DNA from 2 places in the Pseudochelatococcus sp. G4_1912 genome. Region 1 is predicted to be linked to the other one. Evidence: predicted binding sites of a transcription regulator. Region 1 holds the regulator's gene; the other holds the start of a gene.

The links. The regulator HrcA, encoded in region 1, represses chaperone genes, less so after heat shock. The targets are predictions, from matches to a motif close to GTTAGCACTCNCNNNNNGNGAGTGCTAAC.
Region 2: groES (co-chaperone GroES) is a predicted target of HrcA. The motif match lies at 9,819-9,847, and genes of this name have one in related genera.

What each region holds. Positions count from the first base shown of each region.
Region 1 covers NZ_JAZDRL010000001.1:1,557,522-1,569,494, forward strand. Annotated here, with positions in the region: gene rpoB (DNA-directed RNA polymerase subunit beta) at 1-55, shown strand, start outside; gene rpoC (DNA-directed RNA polymerase subunit beta') at 234-4,463, shown strand; gene hrpB (ATP-dependent helicase HrpB) at 4,677-7,199, opposite strand; gene VRZ32_RS06980 (GNAT family N-acetyltransferase) at 7,448-8,446, shown strand; gene hrcA (heat-inducible transcriptional repressor HrcA) at 8,449-9,543, opposite strand; gene rph (ribonuclease PH) at 9,726-10,439, shown strand; gene rdgB (RdgB/HAM1 family non-canonical purine NTP pyrophosphatase) at 10,439-11,065, shown strand; gene VRZ32_RS07000 (acyltransferase family protein) at 11,115-11,973, shown strand, end outside.
Region 2 covers NZ_JAZDRL010000002.1:736,727-748,699, forward strand. Annotated here, with positions in the region: gene VRZ32_RS10530 (Fur family transcriptional regulator) at 1-294, opposite strand, end outside; gene VRZ32_RS10535 (GNAT family N-acetyltransferase) at 747-1,235, opposite strand; gene tsaB (tRNA (adenosine(37)-N6)-threonylcarbamoyltransferase complex dimerization subunit type 1 TsaB) at 1,386-2,159, opposite strand; gene VRZ32_RS10545 (malonic semialdehyde reductase) at 2,293-2,901, opposite strand; gene VRZ32_RS10550 (NifU family protein) at 3,048-3,611, opposite strand; gene trpS (tryptophan--tRNA ligase) at 3,741-4,784, opposite strand; gene murJ (murein biosynthesis integral membrane protein MurJ) at 4,948-6,540, opposite strand; gene VRZ32_RS10565 (class II glutamine amidotransferase) at 6,756-7,556, opposite strand; gene groL (chaperonin GroEL) at 7,786-9,426, opposite strand; gene groES (co-chaperone GroES) at 9,470-9,757, opposite strand; gene VRZ32_RS10580 (META domain-containing protein) at 9,912-10,439, opposite strand; gene hisG (ATP phosphoribosyltransferase) at 10,558-11,544, opposite strand; gene VRZ32_RS10590 (ATP phosphoribosyltransferase regulatory subunit) at 11,541-11,973, opposite strand, start outside.

The sequences.
Region 1 (11,973 bases):
ACTGTCCTCCAAGCACGCGCCTGAAGACGATTTTCCAGCAGAGGCAGCTGAGTGATCGGCTGGCGCATCTGCGCTGATCGGCGACTTTAAAGATCAAGGCGGCATCCGGCCATAAAATGGCCGGGTGTCGCTGGTGTATTTGGATTTTCAGGCATCGCGCTGCAGGCGGCAGGGCTGATGCCGGCGGGACCTACCCGAGGGAATGGGGGTCACGCAGACTTGAGGAGACGGCGATGAATCAAGAGGTGATGAATCTCTTCAATACTCAGGCTCCCGCGCAGACTTTCGATCAGATCAAGATCTCGATCGCGAGCCCTGAAAAGATTCTGTCATGGTCCTACGGTGAGATCAAAAAGCCGGAGACCATTAACTACCGCACGTTCAAACCTGAGCGTGACGGCTTGTTCTGCGCCCGCATCTTCGGTCCTATTAAGGACTATGAGTGCTTGTGCGGTAAGTACAAGCGTATGAAATATAAGGGCGTTATCTGTGAGAAGTGTGGGGTCGAGGTCACGCTTGCGCGCGTTCGGCGTGAACGCATGGGTCACATCGAGCTGGCTGCCCCTGTTGCCCATATCTGGTTCCTAAAGTCTCTTCCGTCGCGTATCGGTCTGTTGCTCGATATGACGCTGAAGGATCTTGAGCGTATTCTTTATTTCGAGTCATATGTTGTGCTTGAGCCCGGCCTGACGCCTCTCAAGATGCATCAGCTGTTGACCGAAGAGGAGTTTATGCGTGCGCAAGAAGAATATGGCGATGATAGCTTTACCGCTCAGATTGGCGCTGAAGCAATCCGTGAAATTCTGCGCGCTCTTGACCTTGAAAAAACTGCTATTGAAATCAAGGAAGAGATTGCTACAACCACGTCCGAGCTGAAGCCTAAGAGGTTGATGAAGCGTCTCAAAATCATTGAGGCGTTCCAACTATCTGGCAACAAGCCAGAGTGGATGATCATGACGGTTGTGCCCGTCATTCCACCGGACCTGCGTCCACTCGTGCCGTTGGATGGCGGTCGCTTTGCGACGTCTGATCTGAACGACCTTTATCGTCGTGTTATCAACCGTAACAACCGCCTCAAGCGCCTCATTGAGCTACGTGCGCCGGATATTATTATCCGTAACGAGAAGCGTATGCTTCAGGAATCGGTTGATGCATTGTTCGATAACGGTCGGCGCGGTCGCGTTATCACAGGTGCCAACAAGCGTCCGCTTAAGTCGCTTGCGGATATGCTGAAGGGTAAGCAGGGGCGCTTCCGTCAAAACCTTCTCGGTAAGCGAGTCGACTATTCTGGTCGTTCGGTGATCGTGGTCGGTCCTGAAATGAAGCTGCATCAGTGCGGCTTGCCGAAGAAGATGGCGCTTGAGCTGTTCAAGCCGTTCATCTATGCACGGCTCGATGCCAAGGGACTGTCTGCAACCGTTAAACAGGCCAAGAAGCTTGTTGAGAAGGAAAAACCGGAAGTTTGGGATATCCTCGATGAGGTTATCCGTGAGCATCCCGTGATGCTTAACCGCGCGCCAACATTGCACCGTCTAGGCATTCAGGCGTTTGAGCCTGTGTTGATTGAAGGCAAGGCCATCCAGTTGCATCCGCTTGTTTGCTCGGCTTTTAACGCCGACTTCGACGGTGACCAGATGGCTGTGCACGTTCCTCTGTCGCTTGAAGCGCAGTTGGAAGCACGTGTGTTGATGATGTCGACGAACAACATTCTGCATCCTGCAAATGGTCAGCCGATTATTGTGCCATCGCAGGATATGGTGTTGGGGCTTTACTACCTTTCGATTCTGGCGGATGGCGAGCCAGGTCAGGGTAAGGCCTATGCGGATCAGGATGAGATCGAGCACGCGCTTAATGCAGGTGTTATCACTTATCATACCAAGATCCGTTATCGTTGGATCGGGGTTGATGAGAATGGTGCGAGCATATCGAAAATCTACGAGACCACGCCTGGTCGCGTGTTTCTTTCACGTCTGCTGCCCAAGCATCCGAAAATCACTTTCGATGTCGTCAATAAACTGATGACCAAGAAAGAAATCTCGGGAATGATTGATGCCGTCTACCGTAACTGCGGACAGAAGGAATCAGTGATTTTCTGCGATCGCATTATGTCACTGGGTTTCTATCACGCGTTTAAGGCAGGCATCTCGTTCGGCAAGGACGACATGGTTATCCCGGAAAACAAGTGGGAGATCGTTGATCATACCCGCGTTCTGGTGAAGGACTATGAGCAGCAGTACAATGATGGTCTGATTACCCAGGGTGAAAAATATAATAAGGTTGTCGATGCCTGGGCGAAGTGCTCGGACAAGCTTGCTGGCGAAATGATGGCGCGTATTTCTACCGTTCAAAAAGATGAAAACGGTCGCGACAAGCCAGTAAACTCGATCTATATGATGGCGCACTCCGGTGCTCGTGGTTCGCCTGCGCAGATGAAGCAGCTTGCCGCAATGCGTGGTCTGATGGCGAAGCCGTCGGGTGAGATCATTGAAAGTCCAATTATCTCGAACTTCAAGGAAGGTCTTGATGTTCTTGAGTACTTCAACTCCACTCACGGTGCTCGTAAGGGTCTTGCTGATACCGCGTTGAAGACCGCTAACTCTGGTTACCTGACACGTCGTCTTGTCGATGTGGCTCAGGATGCTGTAATCCGTGAAACAGATTGCGGTTCCGACCGTGGCATTTCGATGCGTGCTATCGTTGATGCGGGTCAGATCGTGGCAACACTTGCTTCGCGTATTCTGGGCCGTACAGCTGGTGAGGATCTGATCGATCCAGCGGGCAACGTTATCGTGCCAATGGGCGTGATGATCGAGGAGAAGGATATTGCGGCGATTAACGCTGCGGGTATCCAGCAGGTGAAGATTCGTTCAGTGCTGACCTGTGCGTCACGCAATGGCGTTTGCGCTACCTGTTATGGTCGTGACCTGGCACGTGGTACGCCTGTTAACCACGGTGAAGCTGTCGGTGTTATCGCTGCTCAGTCTATCGGTGAACCAGGTACGCAGCTGACAATGCGTACCTTCCATATTGGTGGTGCGGCAACAATTGCTGACCAGTCATTCCTGGAGACGAACTTCGAGGGTGAGATCAAGTTGCGTAACCGCAACGTGGCTCGCAACTCTGATGGCGATCTCGTTGTTATGGGCCGTAACGTTGGTGTTATGATCCTTGGACCGGATGGCAAGGAGCGCGCTGTGCACCGTGTGCAGTACGGCTCGCGTCTGAAGGTTGATGATGGTGATCAGATCAAGCGTGGTCAGCGTGTGGCGGAATGGGATCCCTATACCCGCCCTGTGCTGACTGAGATTGATGGTACGATTGCGTTCGAAGATCTGCTCGAAAATATGTCGATGTCTGAAAGCATCGATGAGGCAACTGGTATCGCTAAGCGTGTTGTGATTGACTGGCGTGGTTCAGCCCGTACGGCTGATTTGCGTCCAGCTATCGTCATCCTTGGACCAGACGGCAAGATTGCCAAGCTGGCCCGCGGCGGTGAAGCACGCTACCTCCTGCCAGTCGACGGCATTATTGCTGTTGATCCAGGCACGAAGGTCAAGGCAGGTGACGCGCTCGCGCGTATTCCGCTGGAAAGCGCCAAAACGCGCGATATCACGGGTGGTCTGCCACGCGTTGCTGAGTTGTTCGAAGCACGTCGTCCGAAGGATGCTGCGATCATCGCCGAGAAGTCGGGTACGATCCAGTTTGGTCGCGATTACAAGAACAAGCGCCGCTTGACACTGACGCCGCATGACGGATCGGAAGCAGTTGAGTACCTGATCCCGAAGGGTAAGCACATCCATCTGCAGGATGGCGACGTCATCGAGGTTGGTGACTTCATTGTTGACGGCAACCCTGCGCCGCACGACATCCTTGCCATTAAGGGTGTGGAAGAGTTGGCTGCCTATCTCGTGAACGAGATCCAGGAAGTCTACCGCCTGCAAGGCGTGCATATCAACGATAAGCACATCGAGGTGATTGTTCGCCAGATGCTGCAGAAAATTGATATCACCGAACCAGGCGATTCCGAGTTCCTGCAGGGTGAGCAAGTCGATCGCACCGATTTCCGCGATGTGAACGAAAGGCTCATTGCCGAGAACAAGAAGCCTGCTGAGGGTACGCCAGTACTTCTTGGTATCACCAAGGCGAGCTTGCAGACGAAGTCGTTCATCTCGGCGGCATCGTTCCAAGAGACTACCCGAGTGCTTACCGAAGCTGCTGTCAACGGCAAATCGGACACGCTGGAAGGCCTTAAGGAAAATGTCATCGTCGGCAGTCTGATCCCGGCTGGTACGGGTGCCATCGCTACGAAGTTGCGCGAAATCGCAACCCGTCGCGATGAGCTCATCCTTGGCCAGCGCGCACAAGAAAGCAGCATTGCTGCAAAGGCAGCTGCGCGCACGGTGGCGGAGCCAGCGGTCTTTGAAGCGGTGCCGTCGCTCTCGGAGCCTCAGCCCGATATCTGATCGCCCATAGCTGATCAGTTGAAACAGTAAAAAACCGCCCGCAACTTGATAGTTGCGGGCGGTTTTTTATTTGGCATGTTGTGATTAAAATTATGCGGGAAGTTGAAGATAGCTGCTCTACAGTGCGGTTTTGATGGATCAGCGCTACATTTTAATTTTTATATCGTCCGGCCACCTGCATTAAAGTTGACCGGCAACAGAATGCAAACAGCTCTAGGTTCCGCGTGGTTTTGCGCGTGCTGTCGCAACTGCCTTTGCGGGCTCTTCAGGCCAAACGTGCTTGGGATACCGGCCGCGCATATCTGCCCTCACGCCGGCCCATGAACCCTGCCAAAAGCCGGGGAGGTCACGCGTAATCTGAATTGGCCGATGCGCTGGCGATAGAAGTTCCAAGGTTAGTGCTATACGCCCATGTGCCAGGGTGGGGTGCTCGCTGAGGCCAAACAGTTCCTGTACGCGCACGGCGATAGAGGGATTGTCCCCAGAGTAATCCACAGGGATGCGAGAGCCTGTAGGTGCGGTGAAATGAGTTGGTGCATCACGTTCTAATGTTTGTTGGGTATCCCAAGGCAACATTGCTTTAAGAGCGGTATCGAGGATGTCAGCACTGATATCCGCTAGTGATGTATAACCTGTTAGATAAGGTGCCAGCCACGTTTCAATTGCGGATATCAGGGCTTCATCTGAAAGATCTGGCCAGAGTGCACTCTCGCTGTCGGCTTCACGCAGGAACATCACACGCGTGCGCCATTGGGTAAGTGCTTTGCTCCACGGCAGATTTACAATACCAAGTGAAGCGATACCCTGGGCAAGGGCGCGGGCAGAATTATCGTCTGTGGGAGTAGGTAAGGGGCGTTGCTCCAGAACAATGGCACCTAGCCGGCGGATATATCGGCTGCGCAAAGCTTTGGCGCTATTGTCGAAGATGGTTTCCGTTGCTTCTGTAATGCGCGATCCCGCGCCCCGTTCAATTTCTTCCAGCGTAATTGCTGCGGCAGAAACAATGCGGGCTGAAGCGGCGGAGCCGACAATTTCGGCTACTGCAAGGAAAGGCTCGCGGGCCAGCCGATCGCTGGGATCAAGCCTTGCACCGCGACCATTGGCGAGAATGTAAGCGCCATCCCGGCCGCGTGCTTTGGCAATGCGATCCGGAAATGCGAGTGCGAGCAAGGGGCCTATTGGCTCTTCGCGTGTGCCGTTTGGTCCACCCCAGTTTCGTGCCAGGCGCCGCATGTCATTGGCACGGGATGAACGATCACGGCGGAACTGAGTGATACGCTCACTCAAATCAATCGCATTGCCGCCAAGGCCGCGCTCAACAAGAACGGCTGCGATTTCCGCCGCGCGAGCACTATCACCGGTACGGCGCGCTTCCACAATCATCCGAGCGAGACGTGGCGGCAAGGGTAGCGCTTGCAGTGCAGAGCCTAGTTCTGTGATGCGATTGTTGGCATCAAGCGCATTGATAGATTGCAATAGGCGGCGCGCCTCTATGATGGCTGCAGCTGGCGGGGAATCTAGAAAGGATAGTTTTGCGGGATCATCCACGCCCCAGGCTGCGCAGTCCAAAAGCATTGGAGCGAGATCAGCGGAGAGAATTTCCGGCGTTGAGAAAGGCGCTAATGCGCCGTTTGCCGCTTCCTCCCATAAACGCAAGCACACGCCGGGCTCAGTGCGTCCTGCGCGGCCACGGCGCTGGTCGGAAGCCGCGCGTGAGGTACGCACGGTTTCAAGGCGCGTGATACCGATGTCGGGCTCGAAGCGGGGAACACGCGTAAGGCCCGCATCGATAACAACCCGCACACCTTCAATCGTTAGTGATGTTTCAGCAATTGTGGTGGCAAGCACAATTTTACGCTGCCCTGGAGGGCTTGGCAAAATTGCGAGGTTTTGTGCTGCGCGGTCCAGTTGGCCATAAAGCGGCGCGATATCCACAGCTTGCCCACTGGCAGCAGTTGCTGTGAGCCGCTCGCGTAAGAGCGTTTCGGTGCGTCGAATTTCTCCTTGTCCGGGCAGGAACACGAGAATTGAGCCTGTTTCGTCCTTAAGTGCCGTGCGAATGGCTGCAACGACATCTTCTTCCAAACGCTTGCTTGGGTCGCGGCCTATGTACCGCGTTTCGACCGGGAAGGCGCGGCCTTGCGCTTCAATCACGGGCGCTGGTTTTTCCTCATTGGCGAGTAATGTTGCAACACGGGCGCCGTCGAGAGTTGCTGACATCACGAGAATACGCAAATCCTCGCGCAATCCGGCCTGTGCGTCGAGGGCAAGGGCAAGACCGAAATCAGCATCAAGGGAGCGTTCGTGAAACTCATCGAAGATCACAGCAGCAATGCCAGTCAACTCTGGATCATCAAGGATCATGCGGGCGAATACGCCCTCTGTGACGACCTCGATGCGGGTGCGTGCACTGATTTTCGACCCAAGCCGAACACGTAGGCCGACAGTCTCACCCACTTCTTCTTTTAGGATTTCTGCCATGCGTTGAGCTGCGCCCTGGGCTGCAAGGCGGCGTGGTTCAAGCATAATGATCTTGCCGCCATTGCCCCATTCTGCATCCAGAAGCGCTAATGGCACGCGTGTGGTTTTGCCTGCTCCCGGAGGCGCGACGAGCACAGCGTTTGGGGTGCGCGCAAGTGCATCCTGCAATGGTGCGAGAACAGCTTCAATTGGCAACGATGAGGGGCTGATAATCATGGGTTCGGAGGCTGTCGAATCATGTGCACTATCATGCATGGCAATTGAATTGGCGTTACCATTGTCATCGAACTGTCTAATGCCTATGCTTTTTATGAGGGGAAGAGGCGGTTCGAGTCCCTAATGCCCTGATTTCATGGTATCAAGTCAAATATCTGCTGCAGGTTTATGCAGACAAGTTTAATACCGTATCAAATTACTAAAGCGGGTTCATATTAACCGCGATTGACGCTAAGGGCCATGGGCGAGCACAATTGGTTGGTTCAAACGGCGCGGTGAGGGGCAGGATGACAAACTATCCATTACACAAAAAGGGCAGGATGCCCGATGTCGCCACCGCGATTCAACCCGCTGGCCGTGTGCCAGCTTTTTTGCAACCCAGTGCATGGGCCAATCCGAAAGCGTGGGGATGGGTGCAGAACAGCCGTTTTGGTGCAGCTTCGAAAGGTGAGTCGCTCGATACAAGTGGCCTCGATCCTGTTCTGGGGCGCATCGGTTCACTCGAAGTGCGACTCGCGACCACCAAGCGTGAGGTTCGTCAGGCTCAGCGTTTACGCTATCGCGTGTTCTATAATGAAATGTCAGCAGTGCCCAATGCGGCTTGCCGACTGGCGCAGCGCGATATGGATCATTTCGATGCCATCTGCGATCACTTGCTGGTGCTTGATCACGATGGACCGCGCAAAGCTTTTCGTGCGTACAAGCCCAAGGTTGTCGGCACCTACCGCTTGCTCCGGCAGGAGGTGGCAGATAGGTTCTTCGGCTTTTATACTGCCAGCGAATTTGATGTTAAGCCGCTGATCCAGGCGAATCCGAATCTGCGATTTCTTGAGCTTGGCCGTTCATGTGTGCTGAAGCCATACCGTAACAAGCGGACAGTTGAGCTGCTTTGGCAAGGCATCTGGACTTATGTGCAACATCACCGCATTGATGTGATGTTCGGCTGTGCAAGCCTTGAGGGCACTGATCCGGCCGCAATGGCGCTGCCGCTCAGCTTCCTGCATCACTTTGCGCGCTCTCCGGAAGAGTGGAACGTCAAGGCGCTACCGGATCGTTTTGTGGGAATGGGTCTTATGAGTAAAGATTCCATCGATGCTAAAGCAGCGTTGCACAGCTTGCCGCCATTGATCAAAGGCTATCTGCGTCTAGGTGGTTCGATTGGCGAAGGTGCTGTGATCGATCGGCAATTCGGCACCACGGATGTGCTTGTCATGCTGCCGGTTAAAGCAATCAATCCGCGTTATATTGGGCATTTCGGGGCGATGGTGAGCCGCAAGAGCGGCTGATTTTATCGCCCACGCTCAAGGATGCGTGACACCACGCGGGCGGTGTAATCTACCATCGGCACGATGCGTGAGTAATTGAGGCGTGTTGGGCCGATCACGCCGACAACACCCAGGATTGTCTGTGTAGAATCGCGGAAAGGCGCTGCGATCATTGAAGAACCGGAAAGCGAAAATAATTTGTTTTCCGAACCGATGAAAATGCGCACACCTTCACCACCTTCTGCGCGCGATAGCAGATCAATGACATCCTTCTGCGTTTCCAGATCAGCAAAAAGCAGCCGGATGCGCTCAAGGTCTTCTGTTGCCTTGAGGTTCTCAAGCAAATTAGCCTGGCCGCGTACAATGAGCTGACGTCCGTCTTTTGGGCCGACGCTAACCGCGAGTCCTGCATCAATAAGCGTGGACACGAGGGCATCGACCTCTTCTTCCATGCTGGAGCGGCGTTCTTCTACTTGCGTACGCAACTCGCCCAATGTGAGGCCGCGAATGCGGGCGTTGAGAAAATTGCCAGCTTCGATTAGCGCGCTTGAGGGCAGGCCGGGTGGTAGATCAAGCAGGCGATTCTCCACGCCGCCATCCTCGCCCACCAGCACTACGAGCGCATGGGTGGGATCGAGGCGCACAAACTCAATGTGTTTCAGCTGCGGGTTCTGCTTGCCGGTTACCACCACGCCGGCCCCACGCGTAAGGCCGGAAAGCATAGCGGTTGCTTCAGACAATACATTATCAAGTGAGGCGTTGGTTGCAGCCGCAGCGACTTGCGCTTCGATACGGCGCGTTTCATCTGCATCGAGGTCGCCAATCTCCAACATGGCATCGACGAAAAACCGAAGGCCACGCTCGGTTGGCATGCGCCCCGCACTGGTGTGGGGGGCATATAGCAAGCCCTCGCGCTCCAGATCCGACATAACATTTCGGATGGAGGCTGATGACAGGGAGATTGGCAGAATGCGCGCGAGATTGCGCGAACCAACCGGCTCCCCGGTGGCAAGATATCCTTCAACAACCCGCCGGAATATTTCGCGCGAGCGCTCATCGAGATCTGCGAGCAGACGCGCGCTGTCCGGGCTTCTGAATGGATGATACGGAGTACTCATAAAATTCTCACCATCACATGATTATGGCCATGAAGGTTTGCGCTGCAAGAGCGAGACGTGCCGGATTTGCCTCAATACGCGTGTTTTTCATGTCAAAGCGCGATTGGGCTTGTCGCACGCGCATCAGATGCTACAAGCCGGTCAGCAATTCATTATGTAAGGACAAGGTCGTGAGCACCGTTATTCGCCCATCAAAACGCGCCTCAGACGAGATGCGCAAGGTTACGCTGGAACGTGCTGTCGCGCGCTATGCTGAGGGCTCGTGCCTCGTGAAGTTCGGTGAGACGCATGTACTGTGCACCGCCTCACTTGAAGAGCGCGCACCACCATGGCTGCGCGGGCAGGGACGCGGTTGGGTCACGGCAGAGTACTCCATGCTGCCTCGCGCCACGATGGAGCGCACACGTCGCGAGGTGACATCCGGCAAGCCTTCAGGCCGCACGCAGGAAATCCAGCGCTTGATCGGTCGCAGTTTGCGGGCCGTTGTCGACTTGCATGCTATTGGTGAGCGTCAGATCGTGGTGGATTGCGATGTGCTGCAGGCCGATGGTGGTACACGTACAGCTGCGATCACCGGCGCATGGGTGGCGTTGCATGATTGCCTTGAATGGATGAAGGCACGCGCAATGCTCTCGGCCAAGCCGCTGAAAGATCATGTCGCGGCAGTTTCTTGTGGCATCTACAAGGGCCAGCCAGTTCTTGATCTCGATTACCTGGAGGATTCTGCTGCGGAGACGGATTCCAACTTCGTGCTGACAGGCGCTGGCGGTATCGTTGAGGTGCAGGGCACGGCAGAAGGTGTGCCGTTTAGTGAAGCAGAGCTTATACAAATGCTCGCAATGGCTAAGGCTGGTACATCACGGCTGGTTGAGCTTCAGAAGATGGCGGTGGCATAATGGCGCGCAAGCTTGAGGGGCGACTGGTTGTCGCTTCGCATAATCCGGGCAAGTTGCGGGAGATGCGTGAGCTTCTCACGCCCTTCAACATCGAAGTGGTATCGGCGGCCGAGCTCAATCTGCCGGAACCGGATGAAACCGGCACCACATTCGCTGAAAACGCTGCGATCAAGGCCCATGCAGCCGCACAGGCTACGGGGCTGCCAGCTTTTGCTGATGATTCGGGCTTATGCGTTGCAGCGCTTGACTGCGCACCAGGCATCTTTTCTGCACGTTGGGCGGGGCCTGAAAAGGATTTCAGGGCTGCCATCAGCCGTATCGAGCGCGAGCTTGTTGTGCGCGGGGCAATGTCTGATGCGGATCGTCGTGCTCACTTTGTGTCAGCGCTGGTCGTTGCATGGCCAGATGGGCATGAGGAATTATTTGAAGGGCGCGTGTATGGCACACTCGTGTTTCCGGAGCGTGGCACGAATGGCTTTGGCTACGATCCCATCTTCCGTCCAGATGGTCACGAAACTACTTTCGGCGAGATGACATCTGAGGAAAAGCACGGCCGCTTGCAAGGCGATGGCCTTTCGCATCGAGCGCGGGCGTTTAAGAAGCTTTCTCAGGCGCTTCTGCCATAAGCGGCGAAGTGCAGTTTTACGGCTGATTAGTGCAGTGATTGAGTGACTGATGTTAAAAATTGAGCAAGAAATTCTACCACTGACTGGACTGCGCTTTGTCGCTGCATTTTATGTGTTTTTGTTTCACATCCACATTCGCTGGCCGCTCGCTAATGACCCGTTCCTGAATAATATCCTTGGGCAAGGCGCTATCGGCATGAGTTTGTTTTTCATGCTGTCGGGTTTTGTGCTTGCTTATCGATATGCCGATGGATGCAGCTCATTGAAGAATTATCTCACCAACCGCTTTGCCAGAATCTATCCAATTTATGTTGCTGCAGCGCTTGTGACAGTGCCGTGGATTGGCATCAGTTTTGGTGATGGCTCGTGGGCTGATCTGTCGCGTGGGATTGGACAGTTAGGGCTACTGATCACTGCCAACATCCTGTTAATTCAGGCGTGGTTTCAACAATTCTTCAGTTTGTGGAATAATGGCGCTAGCTGGTCTATCTCGGTCGAGGCATTCTGCTACCTGATGCTGCCGTTCTTCTTGCCGCAGTTAAAACAATTGTCGGCAAAAGGCTTGTGTATTGCGGCGGCAGTATGCTGGTTTTTGGCAGTTTTTCCGGGGCTTGCTGTGGCATTGTTCGATGCGCCCTTTAACGCCATATTCTATTCGATGCCGATTTTTCGGTTGCCAGAGTTCCTAATCGGCGTATGCATGTTGCTTCTGATACGTCGAGGCCATGCATATCGTCTGGGCGTGATTGTTCAGGCAGCGCTCATTGCGATCTTGCCTATATATATAGGGATAGCTGGGCAGTGGATGCCCCTCTATGTGGGCCATAACTGGGTCGTATTGCCGGTAATCGCTTTTGCAATTTTCTCATTGGCTAACAGCAAAGGTGCTATCGCGGCATTACTATCCA
Region 2 (11,973 bases), on a different contig from region 1:
GTGATCGTGGTGTTCGGTTGGGGCGCTTTCATAACGGGCGCGGCCATCGCCAAACTGGTGGCGCTCGATAATGCCCTGATCCTCAAACAGCTTCACCGTGCGATACACCGTTGATAACGAGATGTTGGCATCGATCAGGGTGGCGCGGCGGTGCAACTCCACCACGTCAGGGTGATCCTGCGCTTCAGCAATTACGCGCGCGATAACGCGGCGCTGGCCGGTCATGCGCAGGCCATGCGTGGTGCACAAATGCTCGATGGCATTCTTTTCGCGCGAGGAGCTGCCTTTTTTCATCGTTTTCGTCATGTTGGTTGAGGCTGATTTGGGAAGGTGTGTCATTGGTCCTCTCCGCGGCATCCTCAATAATAATGAAGTCTGAGTACAGAACGGTTTGTCTGAGACATGACCAGGCAAAATGTTCTTTCTGACTTACCTTTAATTCGAAAATTCAATTAGAGCAAAACGGATTAAATCTGAATCGCTATTTTGCTCTAATTCTTTGTTTTTGCATCAAATTTATCCTAAAAACAGTGCCCGCTTTTTTGCGCGATACATTAAAGGCAAACCCCTCTCATTGCAAAAGGCCGCAAGAATATGCGCCCACAAATACGCTGAGCTGAACGTCAGTGAGCCTGTAAATGATGATTTGTCAAAGTCGGGAACAGCGTTGGCTTTTGTTCATGAGTTCCAAGGCGTATAGAAAGCCTCTATTTGCAGGCTCGCTGACGTGAAGATCGGCGCGTCCATTAATCGAGGGATGCGCGCATGGTTATTGCTGTTGCGCTTGAGCCATCTGCCTTCGGATAATAGCCAGGGCGGCGTCCAATTTCGGTGAAATGTGCATGCCGATAGAGCGCTAAAGCTGGCTCGTTACCCTCGTCCACTTCCAGAAACACATTGCGCGCGCCACGGCGCGCCAGATGGGCAAGATGATGAGTGAGCAGGGCGCGCCCTGCACCGTGGCCGCGCGCATCGGGGCTAACGGCGATGGTGAGGATTTCGGCCTCATCCACCACAAGCCGCGATAACGCAAAGCCAAGCAGCGTGTTGCTGCCGCCTGCAAAAACGCCATCAGCGAAAATCGCTTCGCTGGCGATCATGCGTTCCAGTTCCAGTGTGCCCCATGTTCGCGCAAAGCTGGCGGCATGAATGGCTGAGGCCATTGGCACGTGTTCACTGGTCAATTCAGTGACATGAAGGGCGGGGCGATGAGAGCCGAAGAGATCACGAAACATCATGGCATCAACACTAAGCTGCGGGGTGAATCGGATGGAGCATTCTGGCACTTCATACCTGAAACAGGATACCGCCTTTTACATAAAATGCTGCATAAATAATCAGATAGGGCACAAATTCAGCAAACGTCCTACTGAGTGATGCAGCAATTATTGGCGCGGAAGATGAGCCTTGTTCTGTGGTTTTGCGTCAGCGCCCCGTAAATAAAGCGGTTGGGGCAGGGCGGTGTAAGGATCTGCCGCAAAGCCAAGGCGCGCTATCCAGCGGATGTCTGGCGCGGGGCCGGAATCAGCAATCAGGACATCAAGCCCCATTGCGATTGCCTCTGCTGCCAACAGTTCAGCTGCAGGGCCCACCAGCGTGACAGGTCCCGTGCCGAGCAGACGGGCAGCCTCTTTGATGGGCAGATGCCGCGCTGGTACAATCACGCGGCCGCCGGGCGCTGTCGCCTGAAAATAGATTGCACCATGGCGGGCATCAATGGCGGCGCCAAGCACCGGCTGACGTAAATCCGTTGTCAGCAACAACGGTGCTAATGCAGCTGAAAGCGTGGAAACACCAACGACAGGGATATTCGCAGCCAGACCAATGGCGCGTGCGGCTGAGATGCCTACTCTCAATCCTGTAAAGCTACCGGGGCCGGTAGTTACTGCGACACGGTCAAGCGCGGCAAAGCCGTCTTGCGTTGATCTGCCAGTTGCTGCCACAGATTGCTTGACGACCCGCTCTATCAGCGGCAGGAGTGCCTCGGCATGGCCACGTTCCAGCAGCAAGGTTTCTTCTGCCACGACGTCGTGAGAATCTGTTTGCGATGGTGCGCCATCGGCAACCGTTTCCGGCCCTGCCTTGGAAATGCTTGCCTGCGTATCAATTACGCAGGCCGCGCAGGCGCCGAGCGCCGTATCGATGGCTAGAACGCGCAAACCCCTACCTCACATGCCTGCATCATACAACATTCGTTTCTGTATGATACGAAGCGGAGAACTTGTCACCCCTTACAGGCGACACTTTCACATGTCGCCCAAGGTATTTTACAAAGGGATTTACTAGCCAGAATTATATGATGCTGGCGTATTCCTCAAACTCAAGACGTGGCAAGCGGCCGAATAGGCCAGCGGGGTCGCCGTAGCCGATGTTGATCAGCAGATTGCTTTTGATTTTGCCATCCGGGAAGAACTCTTCATCAACGCCCACATTGTTGAAGCCTGACATGGGGCCAGTATCAAGTCCCAGTGCACGCGCGGCCAGAATGAAGTAGGCCGCCTGCAGGGAAGAATTGCGGAATCCGGTTTCCTTAATCGCCTCCGGCTTGCCCTCAAATAGCGGGCGCACATCGGCATGAGGAAACAGCTTTGGCAGCTGATTGTAGAACTCGGTGTCATAACCGACGATGACAGTAGCGGGTGCGGCGAGCGATTTGGCGCGGTTGCCTTCGCTTAAATGTGGCGCAAGCCGCGCCTTGGCTTCTGGCGAGCGCACGAATACGAAGCGTGCAGGCGTGGCGTTAACCGCTGTTGGTCCCCACTTCGATAGTTCTGCCACAGCGCGCAGCGTTGCATTCGATACGGGAATATCTTTCCATGCATTATGGGTGCGGGCTTCGGTGAATAGTTGTGCCAGCGCTGCGGAATCGAGTGGCTGGGCAGTGTTGGTGCCGGATGTCATTCCCATCTCCGTTGATATGAAAATATTGCTATCAACGGAGAAGATATGCTGCGATGCACCAATACGCTATGCCTCAGGTGGGGACTCGCCATGCAAACCAGGTTTGCATTTATGCAAGCTGAAGCGAAAATTGCGATACTTGAGCGTTAGATCGCCTGCACTTCTTGGACGTCTGGCAAGAAGTGTTTCAGCAGGTTTTCGATGCCATGGCGTAGGGTCGCGGTTGAGGATGGGCAGCCAGAGCAAGCTCCCTTCATCGCCAGATAAACGATGCCATCGCGATAACCACGGAAGGTGATATCGCCGCCATCATTGGCCACTGCCGGACGTACACGTGTCTCGATCAGGTCCTTGATGGTCTCGACAGTTTCAAGGTCCGCATCATCGAAAAACTCATCACCGTCATCGTAGCCTGCCTGGCTATGGCCATCGGCGATAAGCGGTGCACCTGATAGAAAATGCTCCATAATTGCGCCGAGTATAGCGGGTTTCAGATGCGGCCACTCGCCTTCATTCTTGGTGACGGTAATGAAATCCGACCCAAAGAATACGTTCGAAACACCATCGATATCGAACAGCCGTGCGGCAAGTGGTGCATGTGCAGCCTCTGTCGCGGAGCGAATTTCAATCGGGGAATCAGGCGATACATCGCGGCCAGGCAGGAACTTCAGCGTGGCTGGATTGGGGGTCGTTTCAGTCTGAATAAACATTTTTCTCTCCTCACCAAACCGGTTCAAGGGCGGCGGTGAACAATCCTCAGCGGGGCAATATCCCCCGCTGTTTCGTTTCTAATGTGGCGCGTTTCTGGCTGCGCTTCAATAGGGCAAAGCGCGTGTTCGTCAGGTGCGTGCGCGCACGAAGCCGACGATGTCCTTCACCGCATCCATCGTCTGACGGGCAATCACGCGGGCGCGATCGCTACCATCGACCAGAACCGAATCGATATAAGCTGGATCAGCAACAAGACGCTGCATTTCCGCACCGATAGGGCCAAGCTTTGCTACGACGATATCGACCAGTGCGCTTTTGAACACTGAAAACTGGTTGCCCGCAAATTCTGCCAGCACGGCCTCACGGGGCTTGTCGGCGAGGGTTGCAAAAATGCCAACGAGGTTTTCCGCCTCCGGCCGGTTGGCCAGTTCTTCAACCGTTTCTGGAATGGGCTCAGGATCAGTCTTGGCTTTGCGAACCTTCTGGGCAATGGCGTCAGCATCATCGGTGAGGTTGATGCGCGAGTAGTCGGAAGGGTCTGATTTCGACATCTTCTTGGTGCCATCACGTAGGCTCATCACCCGTGTTGATGTGCCCTGAATCAGCGGCTCTGGCAGAGGGAAGAAGGTATCGCCAAAGCCATTGCGGGCAATGGATGAGGCAAAGTCATTATTGAACTTCTGCGCAATGTCGCGCGTCAGCTCCAGATGCTGCTTCTGGTCCTCGCCAACAGGCACGGCATTCGCGCGATACACCAGAATATCAGCGGCCATCAGCGTTGGATAAGCGTAGAGGCCGAGCGAGGCATTCTCGCGGTCCTTGCTGGCTTTTTCCTTGAACTGCGTCATGCGGTTCATCCAGCCCATGCGCGCTACGCAATTGAGCACCCACGCAAGTTCCGCATGCTCTGCAACCTGGCTTTGGTTGAAGATGATGTGGTTTTTGGGATCAACACCGCTGGCGATAAACGCCGCCGCGACTTCGCGAATCTGGCGGGTTAGCGCCTCTGGATCCTGCGGCACGGTGATGGCGTGCATATCGACGACGCAATAGATGCACTCAAACCGTTCCTGCAGAGCAACAAAGCGCGAAATCGCGCCCAGATAATTGCCCAGATGCAGGTTACCGGTGGGCTGTACGCCGGAAAAAACACGTTCTTTCAAGACGGACATGGCGTTGCCCCATCCCTTTCATCAAGTCTGACATTAATTGCGAATACCGCACTTATTACTGGCGGGTTATCGCAGGCATAGATTTTTCTGCAAGGAAAAAGCGCGATCCACGACAATAGCTTTGTGCACCTTAATGCATAAAACGAGAAAGTGGATATATGCTCTAACCGTTTTTCCATGGCATGATCGTGGCAATCTCGCCCAGCATGCTGACGATTTTCACATAAACCAGCGTGCCCAAAGCACATAAAGCGGTGAGAATGATGCCGCGAAGTGCTATGGGCTGATCTGGAGCAAGCCAGGGTGCGGCGAGCATATCAAACGTTGCTACCACTAATCCCATAATGAAGGCTGCGAGCGAAAGCCGGATCAGGCGCGCACCCAAAGCCCATGTCCACTGCACGTCGCTACGGGTCATAAGGGCGAGCATGAGTGCTTGCGTCCATAGCCCTGCACTTGTGGCGAGGCCCAGAGTGCTAATTTGTACAGGTAGCATGCTGACGAACGAGACGATTTCAACCGTATCACCAGCGGAGTGCGCAAACAGGGAAGCGCTGGTAAAGGTGGCGAGCACACCCAAAGCGCCCGCAAGCATGGGTTGCATAAGCTGTTGGCGCGCGAAGAACGGCTGAATCAGGATCTTGCTGGCTGCTGCTGCAGGCAGACCTAGCGCTAACGCCATCAAGAGAGCACTGGTGGCGTCGCTATCTTTGATCGTGAACGCACCACGCTCAAACAGTATGCTGGTGATCGTTGATCCAAGCGCAATGAGCCCCGCTGCGGCGGGAAGTGCCAACGCCACTGCACCGTTGAGGAAAGTCGCCAGCGTTGAGGCAATCTGCGGGTCCTGATTGCGTGTGCGCGCAACAAATTCGGGCAGCAAAACAACACCAGCCGCAACCCCGATAAACGACAATGGCAACTGAAAAACGCGATCAGCATAATAAAGCCAGGATACAGCAGAAGGTTCGGACGATGCGATCATCGTGGCTGCAAGCAGGATCACCTGTGTCATGCTGCTTGCTACAAGAGCGGGAAGTGCAAACCGCAGCAGATGTCCAACTGCGCCATCAAAGCGCGGCAGCCGCAGCGGCGGTCTGTCAGGCATCCGCAACATTGCCCAGGCTACTATAACAAGGTGCATCAGGCCGGATAAGCTCACCACAGCCGCTAGCCACAGACCGGTTTCAGGATTTGCTTCTGCCTGGCCTGCAGCAAGCAGTGCAATGATGAGCAGGCCATTGACGAGAGCGGGTGCGGCAGCCGCTGCAATGAAGTGGCGTTGCGCATTGAGATATGCTGCAATCAATGATGCAAGGCTGGTAAAGGCAACAAAGGGCAGGGCGAACTGCGTATAGAGCACTGTTAGTGCAAACTTGTCCTGCTCATCGGCAAAGCCTGATGCCACCAGCAGTACCAAGGGGCCTGCTGCGATTTGCGCTAATGCTGTTATTATAACGAGGAAAAACGCGACATTGCTGATCGCCCGTCCGGCGTATTGGCGTGCGGCCTCCGGTCCTTGTTGCGCTGTGATTGCTCCAAGCAAGGGCACAAAGCCAGCATTGAGGCCGCCTTCACCCAGCACGCGGCGCACGACATTGGGAATGCGAAAAGCAACGAGGAATGCATCAGCAATCGCACCGGCTCCCAGCACTTGTGCGATAAGCACATCGCGCACGAAGCCTAGAATACGAGATGCCACGGAAGCGGCGCCAACAGCTGCGCTGGCGCGCGCTACAGAAAAAATGCGTGACATGAGGCTTACTTTTTTATGTTGTTTGAAGAGGCGCCAAAACAATAAACTATAGCAAAGTGAATAGCTTATGAATCCAATGATTCAAAATGTGTGATCCACTTTCAGGTTTGATGCATGGCGATCTTTGAGCCTCCAGCGCCGCGCACGTTGGTACGTGATATCGGAAGCTCAAAGCGTTGCCATTTGCAGGTTGCAGGCCAACGATGACATGTATGCTAGGCGGCGACCGACCAGGCGTCTCCGGTAATGACGAGCGGCTCAGTGGTGGCGCCAAGTCCGTGTCTGATCGTGGTCATCGAATTGTCAGGGATCAGAGTCCACGCATCGCGCAGACTATCGAGCGGCTCCGAGGCAAGGATCGTCGCGCCCGGACGCTCGCGCAGATAAAGCCCCGGCGACCGGCGGTCGCAGGATACGCGAAAAGCCCAGATGGTGTGGCCGTCGGTGAGCATTGCAGTGAAGCGCAGAGCTTCCTGAACATGCGCCTCAAGCATCAGCGCCTTGGTTTTTGCCATCACGGCAACAACTGCTTGTGCTGGCGTATCGCCCGTTTCCATGTGCGCCAGGATCAACAGAAACAATAATTCGGAATCCGTAGTGCCCGCACGCTGGTCGAACAGCTCATCTGGCAGCAATGCTTCCAGTTTGCGCCGGACTTTGTGGTAATGCCCGATCTGTCCGTTATGCATGAAAGCATATCGTCCGCAGGAAAAGGGGTGGCAATTGGCGCGCGTGGTGGCCGTGTGGGTAGCTGCTCGCACATGCGCAAAAAACAGCGACGAGCGCACCTGGGCACATAGCGATTTCAGATTTTCATCCGACCATGCTGGGCGCAAGTCACGGTAAAGGCCGGGTTCTTCCCGATCTCCATACCAGGCCAAGCCGAAGCCATCGCCGTTTGTGGCGGTCTTGCCCTCACAGGCATGGAGCGACTGGCGCACAAGCGAGTTGTTCGGTGCGCAGACTAAAGCATCCATAAAAGTTGGGTCACCCGAATAGGCGAGAAGACGGCACATAGTAAATCCATCATGTAAGGGGAAATGACGGGTGGCAAGTGCAAATATGTTAGTTCCGTTATGACCATGCAGGGTAGCTTGCGGCAAAAGTGCGCCGCAACTGCGTGCACTTCAAGGAATGATGCGTGATCCGCGGATAATTTTTCGTTTATATCTCAAGGCCAAAAGCATAAAAAAAGACCCCGGCAAAATGCCGGGGTCCAATATCATTGCTGTCAGGAAGGCTGGATCAGAAATCCATACCGCCCATGCCACCCATGCCGGCGCCAGCTGGCATTGCAGGCTTGTCCTTAGGCACTTCAGCGATGAGTGCTTCGGTGGTGACGATCAGGCCAGCAACAGATGCTGCATCCTGAAGAGCCGTACGCACAACCTTCGCAGGATCAACGATACCGGTCTCAACCATGTCGACGAACTGTTCCGTCTGAGCGTTGAAGCCGAACGTCTGCGAGTTGTTCTCGAGGATCTTGCCGACCACGATCGCGCCTTCGACACCAGCATTGGTAGCGATCTGACGGATAGGAGCCTCAAGCGCCTTCAGAACGATCTGGATACCAGCGGTGATATCAGCATTGTCGCTGGAGAGCTTCTCAACTGCAGCCTTCGCGCGCAGCAGAGCAACACCACCACCAGGCACGATACCTTCTTCAACAGCAGCGCGAGTCGCGTTCAGCGCGTCATCAACGCGATCCTTACGCTCCTTCACTTCAACTTCAGAAGAACCGCCAACGCGGATCACTGCAACGCCACCTGCGAGCTTGGCAAGACGCTCCTGCAGCTTCTCACGGTCGTAGTCCGAAGAAGTCTCTTCGATCTGACCCTTGAGCTGAGCAACGCGAGCATCGATGTCTTCGCGCGAACCTGCGCCGTCGATGATCGTGGTGTTTTCCTTCTCGATGCGTACGCGCTTTGCACGGCCGAGCTGTGCGAGCGTTACGTTTTCGAGCTTGATGCCGAGGTCTTCAGAGATCGTCTGACCAGCGGTGAGAATCGCGATGTCCTCAAGCATTGCCTTGCGGCGATCGCCGAAGCCAGGTGCCTTGACAGCAGCAACCTTCAGGCCGCCACGCAGCTTGTTGACGACGAGCGTTGCAAGAGCTTCGCCCTCAACGTCTTCAGCAACGATCAGCAATGGCTTGCCGGTCTGGACGATAGCTTCCAGAACTGGCAGCAGAGGCTGAAGCGACGACAGCTTCTTCTCGTGAATGAGAATGAAGGGGTCTTCGAATTCAACAACCATCTTTTCAGCGTTGGTGATGAAGTAAGGCGACAGGTAGCCGCGGTCGAACTGCATACCTTCAACAACGTCGAGCTCGGTCTCGAAGCTCTTTGCTTCTTCAACCGTGATAACGCCCTCGTTGCCGACCTTCTGCATTGCTTCAGCAATGAGCGAGCCGATTGAGGATTCGCCGTTCGCCGAGATCGTGCCGACCTGTGCGATTTCCTGCGAGGAGGCGACCTTCTTGGCGCGTGCCTTGATGTCGTTGATTGCAGCTTCAACAGCAACGTCGATACCGCGCTTCAGATCCTGTGGGTTCAGGCCGGCAGCAACTGCCTTGGAACCTTCACGAACGATGGACTGAGCGAGAACCGTTGCGGTCGTGGTACCGTCACCAGCAACGTCGTTGGTCTTGGAAGCGACTTCGCGCAGCAGCTGTGCGCCGAGGTTCTCAAAACGATCCTCAAGCTCGATTTCCTTGGCGACGCTGACGCCGTCCTTGGTGATGCGAGGTGCGCCGAACGACTTCTCGATAACAACGTTACGGCCCTTGGGACCAAGCGTTACCTTAACAGCGTTAGCAAGCGTGTCGACGCCACGCAGCATGCGCTCGCGTGCATCAGCGGAAAACTTTACTTCCTTGGCAGCCATGGCTTTAAAACTCCTGCCTAATAGAATGGGGAATTACGAAAGTTCAGCCGACGATCCCGAGGATGTCTGACTCTTTCATGATGAGGAGATCTTCGCCGCCGATCTTCACTTCGGTGCCGGACCACTTGCCGAACAGCACGCGATCGCCAGCCTTCACGTCGAGCGCAACAAGGCGGCCGTTCTCATCACGCGTACCGGGGCCAACAGCTACAACGGTAGCCTCTTGGGGCTTTTCCTTAGCGGTATCAGGGATGATGATGCCACCCTTGGTCTTTTCTTCGCTATCTGCGCGACGAACGACCACGCGGTCATGCAACGGACGGAATGTCATGAACCCGTTTCCTCTTTCAAGCACGCGCTCAAGGCGCGGTTATGATGAATCTTGAAGCCCTGTTAGCACTCACGCCAAGAGAGTGCTAACGGATGATCGACAGATAGTTGTCGCCCCTCAGGCTGTCAAGGGAAACGCCTCATGCTTTTTTAATTTAAAGTGAGCGGTCCGCACGGATTGTGCCATTGGCACCTTGTAAAATAAGGTTTCCTTTGACCACATCCCATTTCTGGCTCATACGCAATGCAAGCAGAAATGCACGTTCTGCCGCATCAATCTGCGGGCCGCAGCTTTTGCGCGTGACAGCAAACGGACTCACCGCAAAGCCCTGGTTGCGCAATGGATAAGCTGTTGCTGAAAACGTGTTGCAACCACCGAATCCGCGCAACTGGAACTGGCTGTCGAGGACGAAGAAAGGCCGGTTGTTATCTGCAGGATATGTCTTGCCATTGAGGCTTAAGACCACCCAGGAAGCACCAACCGGAAATTGCTTTTCGATCTGCTGCGGCACCTGGCCAGTGGCTGGCTTGCCTTCATTGCCACGCATCATGCCGGGGTCTGACCCTTGTGCGTGCGCACTGATTGAACCGGCCAGCAAGGCGGTGCTGACAGCGGCAGCCAGGGCAATAAAGCAAAAGCGGGCAGGCTGCGGTGAGACAGACTGTGAGTTAGCGGACTTCATGGGCTTCATCAATTCCGAAGGCTCCACGGTCATCAGACCGTCGTGACAAGAAAAACGCGCGGCAAACCATAACTGTCTCATGTAACTGAGGCAATCCTCAAGTCAGCCTATCCCGCATTCATGCAGTAACAGTTTCGCCAATACGGGCCGTCAAACGCTCAATCAGCGGATTTGTGCGCCTCAGCACCCAATCGACAGAGCGCACTGTGACAGGGTCAGCGCCGGCAGCGGCAAGCCGATCAGCCAGTGCGAAAACCTTGGAAACCGGGCAATGCAGAACCACCCGGCCTTGCGCATCAGGCAAGCCAAACGGTAGCGAGGCGCCAAAAGCTATTGTCAGATCATCAGGCAGGCGCACGCCTTTTGGCAATACAGCCGTGAGCTCGCGGGTGCTGCGGGCTTCTTCCTCAGCCGCGATGCGGGTGAGAATCGTGTGCGCCGCGCGCCGGGCTGCGCCTGACCATTCTGCTGAAACAGAGGCCACCAGATTCGCCTGCGAACGCAAAATCACGCCATCATCAATGATTTTGAGTGCATTGGCTGCAAGGGTTGCACCGGTCGTGGTGATATCGACGATGATCTCAGCCGTGCCCGCAGCGGGTGCGCCCTCTGTCGCGCCGAGGCTTTCCACAATGCGGTAATCACTGATGCCATGGACGGCGAAAAACCGGCGTGTGAGGTTGATGTACTTTGTTGCCACGCGTAGTCGCCGTGCATGACGCAAGCGGATATCGGCGGCGACATCATCAAGGTCCGCCATCGAACGCACGTCAATCCAGGCCTGCGGCGCGGCAACGACCACATCTGCCAGTCCGAAGCCGAGCGGTGCGATGAACTCGACAGCAGCATCGGCATCCGCCAATTGCTCACGTAGCAAATCCTCGCCGGTAATGCCGAAATGCGCTGCGCCTGTCGCCAGTTGGCCAACGATGTCGGAAGCAGACAGGAAGGCGACCTCCACATCCGGCAGGCCCTTGATAGCGCCGCGATAATCGCGCGCGCCGTTGGGACGCAGAAGGTCCAACCCCGCGCGGGCAAAGAAGGCAAAAGCGTTTTCCTGCAGGCGGCCTTTGGAGGGGACAGCGATGATCAGCGGCGCAGTCATGCGGGTTCTCCTGCATCCAGCCTATCGATCCAGAGCGCAAAGCCAACTGCGGGCACGGGCTCCGGCGCGCCAAGATGCGTCAGTAGACTATCATAGCGACCACCACCCAGAATCGGGCGCGTGTCGGGCTGGTCCCTGTCGTGGATTTCAAGGATGAAGCCGGTGTAGTAATCGAGATGACGGGCAAAGCCCGCCGCAAAGCTGATCGCGCCGACATCAAGCCCACGCGCGGCGATGAACCCAGTGCGTGCTTCAAAGGAATCAAGCGCTGCATCCAGATCGATACTTGCCTCGCTCGCGAGTTCGCGAATCGTGGAAGCTGCGAAATCAGGATCACCCTCTATTGTCAGATAGCGGGTGAGGATTGCGAACTGCTCGTCCGTCAGATCGCCGCCGTTACGGTCAGCAGCGCGGGCGAGGAAGCGTTCG